Magnetospirillum sp. XM-1: one gene and its partner. The protein of the gene in region 1 interacts with the protein of each later gene in a pairwise test. Links are inferred from orthologs where the notes say so. Each region holds a gene or a part of one and is shown in the gene's direction. Other genes may lie near its edges.

Region 1 (3,483 bases):
AGCCGCAGTACCGCGCCCGCCTGGCCAAGTCCGTCGCCAAGGCGGTGGAACGCTTCTTCCCGCCCAACCTCAAGGCGAAGCGGCCTTAAAGCCGTGGCCTTCCGCCTGCTCCCGCTGCTGCTGCTGGCCGTGGTCATGGCGTTTCCCGTCCATGCCGAGCCCAAGCCGTCCGTGCCCTGCCTGACCTGCGCCCGGCCGGTGCCGGCGTGCTGGATGGTGGTCTACCGCTGGACCGACTACAACCTGCGTTCGGGGCCCGGCAACCACATGGTCGTCACCAGCGGCGCGCCGCCCACGCGGCCCGAACTGGCCCAGGCCTCCGAGGACATCCTGCGCGGCATGCCCAAGGGAATGAAGGCCGCCCTGGTCGGCACCAGCCGCATCGACTGCCCCGCCCCCATCAAGGCGGCCTCGCGCAGGCCGTGAAGGCCGCCATGCCCATATGCCTCCCCTGCTCATATGACAGTGGACAGCCGCCTCCATCGCCTGCATCTTCCCCGCACTTGACGCCGGAGGCCGCGAGGCGGTACCACCGGGCCTGACCCTTGAGGCGCCCAATCCCATGTTCCGCTTCCTGCTTGGACTGTTCAGCCTGTTGATCCTGCTGGCCATCGTCGGCGCGGCGGGAACGCTGTTCGTCTTCTGGCATTACGGCCGGGGATTGCCCGACTACCACCAGCTGGCCCATTACGAGCCGCCCATCACCACCCGCGTCTATGGCGGCGACGGCCGCCTGGTGGCGGAATACGCGGTGGAAAAGCGGGTCTTCGTGCCGCTGCCGGTGATTCCCCAGCTGGTGAAGGACGCCTTCCTGTCGGCCGAGGACAAGAATTTCTATTCCCATGCAGGCATCGATCCGGTGGGCATCGCGCGCGCCATCGTCGTCAACCTGAAGAACCGGGGCAAGGGTGCCGACCGGCGGCCGGTGGGCGCCTCGACCATCACCCAGCAGGTGGCCAAGAACTTCCTGCTGACCAACGAGGTGTCCATCGAGCGCAAGGTCAAGGAAGCCATCCTGGCGCTGCGCATCGAGCGGACCTTCACCAAGGATCACATCCTCGAGCTCTACCTCAACGAGATCTATCTGGGCAGCGGCGCCTATGGCGTGGCGGCGGCCGCGCTCAATTATTTCGACAAGGGCCTGGACGAGCTGAACGTGGCCGAGGCCGCCTACCTCGCCGCCCTGCCCAAGGCGCCCAACAACTACAACCCCCATCGCCATCCCCAGGCCGCCAAGGAGCGCCGGGACTGGGTGATCGGGCGTCTGTTCGAGGACGGCAAGATCACCCAGACCGAGTACCAGACCTTCGTGGCCATGCCGCTGGAGGTCCGCACCCGCAAGGAGATGCAGGCCACCCAGGGCGGCGATTACTTCGCCGAGGACATCCGCCGCGAACTGCAGGCCAAGTACGGCGAATCGGCGTTGTGGAAGGGTGGCCTGGTGGTGCGCGCCTCCATGGACGCAAGGCTGCAGGCGGTGGGCTCCAAGGTGCTGCGCCAGGGACTGGCTTCCTATGACCGCCGCCACGGCTGGCGCGGTCCCGTCACCCGCATTCCCGCCGCCGCCGGCTGGGGGCCGCTGCTGGCCGCCGTGCCCAAGCCCGGCGGCGCCGACGAGGCGTGGCAGACCGCCGTTGTCCTGGCGCTCAACGATCACGAGGCGACCCTGGGGCTGGTGGGCGGCAAGGTGGGCCGGGTGCCTTTCACCGAAATGAAATGGGCGCGCCCCGCTTTGGAAAAGTCCACCATGGGCCCGTTCCCCCGCAAGCCCGCCGACGTGGTCGCGCTGGGCGACGTCATCCTAGTGGAGCCGGTGGCCAAGGGCGACGATGGCAAGCCCTATCCCGCCAATTCCTTCAGCCTGCGCCAGATTCCCAAGGTCGAGGGCGCGCTGGTGGCCATCGACCCCCATACGGGACGCGTCATGGCCATGGTGGGCGGCTGGTCCTACGGCAAGAGCCAGTTCAACCGCGCCTCCCAGGCGCTGCGCCAGCCGGGCTCGGCCTTCAAGCCCTTCATCTACCTGGCGGCGCTGGAAAGCGGCTACACGCCGTCCTCGCTGGTGCTTGACGCCCCCATCGCCCTGCCCCAGGGGCCGGGCCTGCCCCTGTGGCGGCCCAAGAACTACAACGACGACTATCTGGGGCCCACCACCCTGCGCGTCGGCCTCGAGAAGTCGCGCAACCTGATGACCGTGCGTCTGGCCCAGGCCATCGGCATGGACAAGGTGGCCGATTACTCGGGCCGCTTCGGCATCTACGACAACCTGCCGCGCCAGCTGTCCATGGCGCTGGGCGCCGGCGAGACCACGCCGTTGAAGCTGACGGCGGCCTACGCCATGCTGGTCAACGGCGGCAAGCGCGTGCGTCCCACCCTGATCGACCGCATCCAGGACCGCAACGGCAAGACCATCTTCAGCCACGACCTCAGGTTCTGCGACGGCTGCTCGGCGGGCCGCTTCACCGGCCAGGACATGCCGGTGCTGCCCGACATCCGCGAACAGATGGTCGACCCCGTCTCGGCCTACCAGATGGTCAGCATCATGGAGGGCGTGGTCCAGCGCGGCACCGGCACCTCCATCAAGGCGGTGGGCAAGCCCCTGGCCGGCAAGACCGGCACCTCCAACGATTCCAACGACGTGTGGTTCGTCGGCTTCTCGCCCGACCTGGCGGTGGGCGTGTTCGTCGGCTTCGACGATCCCGCCACCCTGGGCCACAAGGAGACCGGCGGCTCCATCGCCGCTCCCATCTTCCGCGACTTCATGATGGAGGCGCTGAAGGACAAGCCGCCGACGCCGTTCCGCGTTCCGCCCGGCGTGCGTCTGGTGCGCGTCAACGCCTCCACCGGCAAGCCGGCCATGCCCGGCGACGCCAAGGCCATCTACGAGGCGTTCAAGGGCTCGGACCGCATGCCCGGCGACGAGGAGGACGTTCTCGAAGGCTCGGGCGGCGTCGATGCCGGCTTCAGCTTCGCGCCCTTCCTGGGGGCGGAGGAGGGCGGAACCTCGGCCGGAAATGTCCAGTTGATCCCGCCGGCCGGTGTTCAGTCCCCGGCCGCCGATGGCGGGGTTCCCGCCGCGCCGCCGGTTCAGGCCCCGGCGGCCGGTCCCGCACCCTCGGCGGGCGGGCTGTACTGAGGCTTTTTCACGGGTCGGCAGACACCCCCTACCTAAGGCAATCCGGCAAAGAGGCTGGATTGCCCTTCGTAGGGATATCCATATATTTTTCAGGGAGGATAAAGGCTCGTAGATAACGAGGGGGGCGTGACAGTTGGAAGCTGCGCATCTTTCCAGGCCATGATCGGCAAGATTTGGCCCGTATTGGCTGCGGCGCTCCTGCTGCTTGTCCTCCATCTTTTCATCAGCCCCGCCTTTCCGGTGAAAGGCGGCAGTGTCGCGGCGGATTACATCTACTATTTCCCCCGCCTTCTGGATGGTTATTTCTGGGCGCAGGAGAACGGCTATTTCTCCATGCGCTGGTTCAA
Region 2 (3,221 bases), 300 kb from region 1 along the record:
GCAAAATGCCCGCCGTTCCTTATCAGGGACGGCGGGCATGAAGCCCTCGGTCTGGGTGAAGATGGACACCTGGGTCCGTCACTCGGTCCCCTTCGGCATCACCGTGTTCCTGCTCCTTCTCACCGCCATTCCCACCCACATCCCCGGCTTTTCCGGCATCGCCCCCATGCTGCCGCTGATGGGGGTCTATTACTGGGCCATCTACCGGCCCGACCTGCTGCCCGCCTGGCTGGCCTTCGTCATCGGCCTGCTCTACGACATCGTCGCCGGCACGCCGCTGGGCGTGAACGCCCTGGTGCTGCTGCTGGTCCAGGGGACGGCGGCGTCGCAGCGCAAGTTCTTCCTGGGCAAGTCCTTCGCCGTCACGTGGTGGGCTTTCAGCCTGCTGACCGCGGGCGCCATCGGCATGGCCTGGCTGCTGCTGTCCTTCGTCAAGGGAAGGCCCTTAGACATCACCCCGGTGGTGTTCGAGTACCTGATGACGCTGGCTCTGTTCCCGCTGCTGACCTGGACGCTGGCCCGGACGCAGCTGGCCTTCCTGCGCGACGTGTAGCCATGTACCACGACAACGACCGCTCCAAGCTGTTCTCGCGCCGGGCCATGATGCTGGCGGGCGGCAAGGCGACCCTGATCGGGGCGCTCGCGGCGCGCATGTACTACCTGCAGGTCATGGAGGCGGACAAATACGCCGTCCAGGCCGAGGACAACCGCATCAGCACCCGCCTGCTGGCCCCGCCGCGCGGCCTGATCCTCGACCGCAACGGCATCGCCATGGCGGTCAACCAGCACAATTACCGCGTCATGGTGGTGGCCGAGCAGACGCCGTCGCTGGACTACACCCTGGATGCGCTGTCCAAGATCATCGCCATCGGCGACGGTGACCGCGCCCGCATCCACAAGGAGGTGCGCCGGCGCCGCAGCTTCGTGCCCTTGAGCGTGCGCGAGAACCTGACCTGGGAGGAAGTGGCGCGCGTCGAGGTCAACGCCGCCGACCTGCCGGGCGTGGTGATCGACGTGGGCCAAAGCCGCTACTACCCGCTGGAATCGCTCGGCGCCCATATCCTGGGCTACGTCTCGGCGGTGTCCGAGAACGAGCTGACCGGCGACCCGCTGGAGGAACTGCCGGGCTTTCGCATCGGCAAGGGCGGCGTGGAGCGCATCTACGACATGGCGCTGCGGGGCCGGCACGGCACCTCGACGCTGGAGGTCAACTCGGTGGGCCGCGTCATCCGCGAGCTGGAAAGGAAGGAGGGCGAGCCCGGCATCGACCTCAACCTGACGCTGGACATGAAGCTGCAGGAATACGCCGCCCAGCGCTTAGGCGAAGAGAGCGCCGCCGTGGTGGTGATGGACATCCATAACGGCGACGTGCTGGTCATGGCGTCCACGCCGTCCTTCGACCCCAATTCCTTCAATCGCGGCCTGTCCAACGAGGAATGGAAGGACCTGTCCACCAATCCCCGCTCGCCGCTGACCAACAAGGCCATCGGCGGCACCTTCGCGCCGGGCTCCACCTTCAAGATGCTGACCGCCCTGGCCGCGCTGGAAGCCCGCGACATCACGCCCGAGATGCGGGTGTTCTGCTCGGGCCACACCCAGCTGGGCAGCATCAAGTTCCACTGCTGGAAGAAGGAAGGCCACGGGGCGCAGGACCTGGTCAACGGCATCAAGAATTCCTGCGACGTCTACTTCTATGAAGTGGCGCGCCGCGTCGGCTATGAAAAGATCGCCGAAATGGCCAAGAAGTTCGGCCTGGGCGCCCCCACCGGCATCGACCTGCCCGGCGAGAAATCGGGCATCATCCCCAACAAGGCCTGGAAGAAGGCGGCGCTGAAGCAACCCTGGCACCCCGGCGAAACCCTGATCAACGCCATCGGCCAGGGCTACGTCACCGCCACCGCCATGCAGCTGGCCACCATGACGGCGCGCATCGCCAATGGCGGCTTCGCCGTGGTGCCCCATGTGGCCCGCGACCAGATCAGCGAAAAGACGGCCAAAAGCCGCACGGCCCCCTCCTGGCCCAGCCTCGACGTCTCGCGCCAGTCCCTGGCCTGGGTGAGGAAGGGCATGTTCGCCGTGTCCAACGAGCCCGGCGGCACCGCCTACAAGGCCCGCATCAGCCAGGAAGGCATGTGGCTGTCGGGCAAGACCGGATCGGCCCAGGTGCGCCGCATCACCATGCGCGAGCGCGAGACCGGCGTGAAGAAGAACGACCAGCTGCCGTGGAAGGAGCGCGACCACGCCCTGTTCGTGGCCTATGCCCCGGAAGAGAACCCGCGCTATTCCATCGCCGTCATCGTCGAGCATGGCGGCGGCGGTTCAGCTGTGGCCGCCCCCATCGCCCGCGACATCATGATCGAGGTGCAAAAGCGCGACATGGCCCGCGTCGCCACCGACACGGGAGGCGATTCCATCGCCCCCGACCTGAGGAGGTTTTAGATGCTGAGGCCGCTGCCGCGCACGCCGTCGCGCCTCAACCGCGCCGAAATGTCCATGCGCGACAAGATCTGGCAGATCAACTGGTCGCTGATCGCCGTGCTGACCGCCATCGCCTCGGTGGGGTTCGCCACCCTGTATTCCGCCGCTCAAGGGTCCATGGACCCCTGGGCCACCAAGCAGATGGTCCGCTTCGCGGTCGGCATCGGCCTGATGATCTCGGTGGCGATGATCGACCTGCGCTTCTGGATGCGCCACGCCTACACCTTCTACGCCATCGCCTTCGTGCTGCTGGTGCTGGTGGAGCTGAAGGGCACCATCGGCATGGGAGCGCAGCGCTGGATCGACCTGGGCTTCATCCAGCTGCAGCCCTCGGAAATCATGAAGATCGCCCTGATCCTGTCGCTGGCCCGCTATTTCCACGGCGCCGGCCAGCAGGAGATCGGCCGCCCCCTGTTCCTCATCCCGCCGCTGATCATGGTGTTCGCGCCGGCCATCTTAGTGCTGAAGCAGCCGGACCTGGGCACCGCCATGATGCTGGTGATGAGTTCCGGCGCCCTGTTCTTCATGGCGGGCGTGCGGATCTGGAAGTTCGTGGTGGTGATCGCCAGCGGTCTGGCCGCCATCCCCATCGCCTGGCAGTTCCTGCGCGAATACCAGAAGAAGCGCGTGCTGATCTTCATGAATCCCGAGGACGATCCCCTGGGCGCCGGCTATCACATCACCCAGTCCAAGATCGCCCTGGGTTCCGGCGGCCTGTTCGGCAAGGGCTACATGATGGGGAC

The links.
Region 2: the proteins of XM1_RS19140 (region 1) and mrdA interact in binary tests that used the Escherichia coli proteins (3 or more experiments, as listed by UniProt). The link is inferred for Magnetospirillum sp. XM-1 from one-to-one orthologs.

The regions. Positions count from the first base shown.
Region 1 is NZ_LN997848.1:4,127,234-4,130,716, reverse strand. What follows is about bases 181-3,349. They hold XM1_RS19140 (penicillin-binding protein 1A), read left to right. Parts: upstream 181-562; coding sequence 563-3,136; downstream 3,137-3,349. Other genes in these bases: XM1_RS19135 (hypothetical protein), read left to right, coding at 3,296-3,349; XM1_RS19145 (hypothetical protein), read left to right, coding at 181-426. Also shown: XM1_RS19150 (N-acetylmuramoyl-L-alanine amidase), read left to right, coding at 1-89; more of XM1_RS19145, read left to right, coding at 94-180; more of XM1_RS19135, read left to right, coding at 3,350-3,483. UniProt on the Escherichia coli protein: Cell wall formation. Synthesis of cross-linked peptidoglycan from the lipid intermediates.
Region 2 is NZ_LN997848.1:4,426,515-4,429,735, forward strand. The notes cover bases 91-2,997. They hold mrdA (penicillin-binding protein 2), read left to right. Parts: upstream 91-555; coding sequence 556-2,439; downstream 2,440-2,997. Other genes in these bases: mreD (rod shape-determining protein MreD), read left to right, coding at 91-553; rodA (rod shape-determining protein RodA), read left to right, coding at 2,440-2,997. In the rest of the region: more of mreD, read left to right, coding at 38-90; more of rodA, read left to right, coding at 2,998-3,221. UniProt on the Escherichia coli protein: Catalyzes cross-linking of the peptidoglycan cell wall. Responsible for the determination of the rod shape of the cell. Is probably required for lateral peptidoglycan synthesis and maintenance of the correct diameter during lateral and centripetal growth.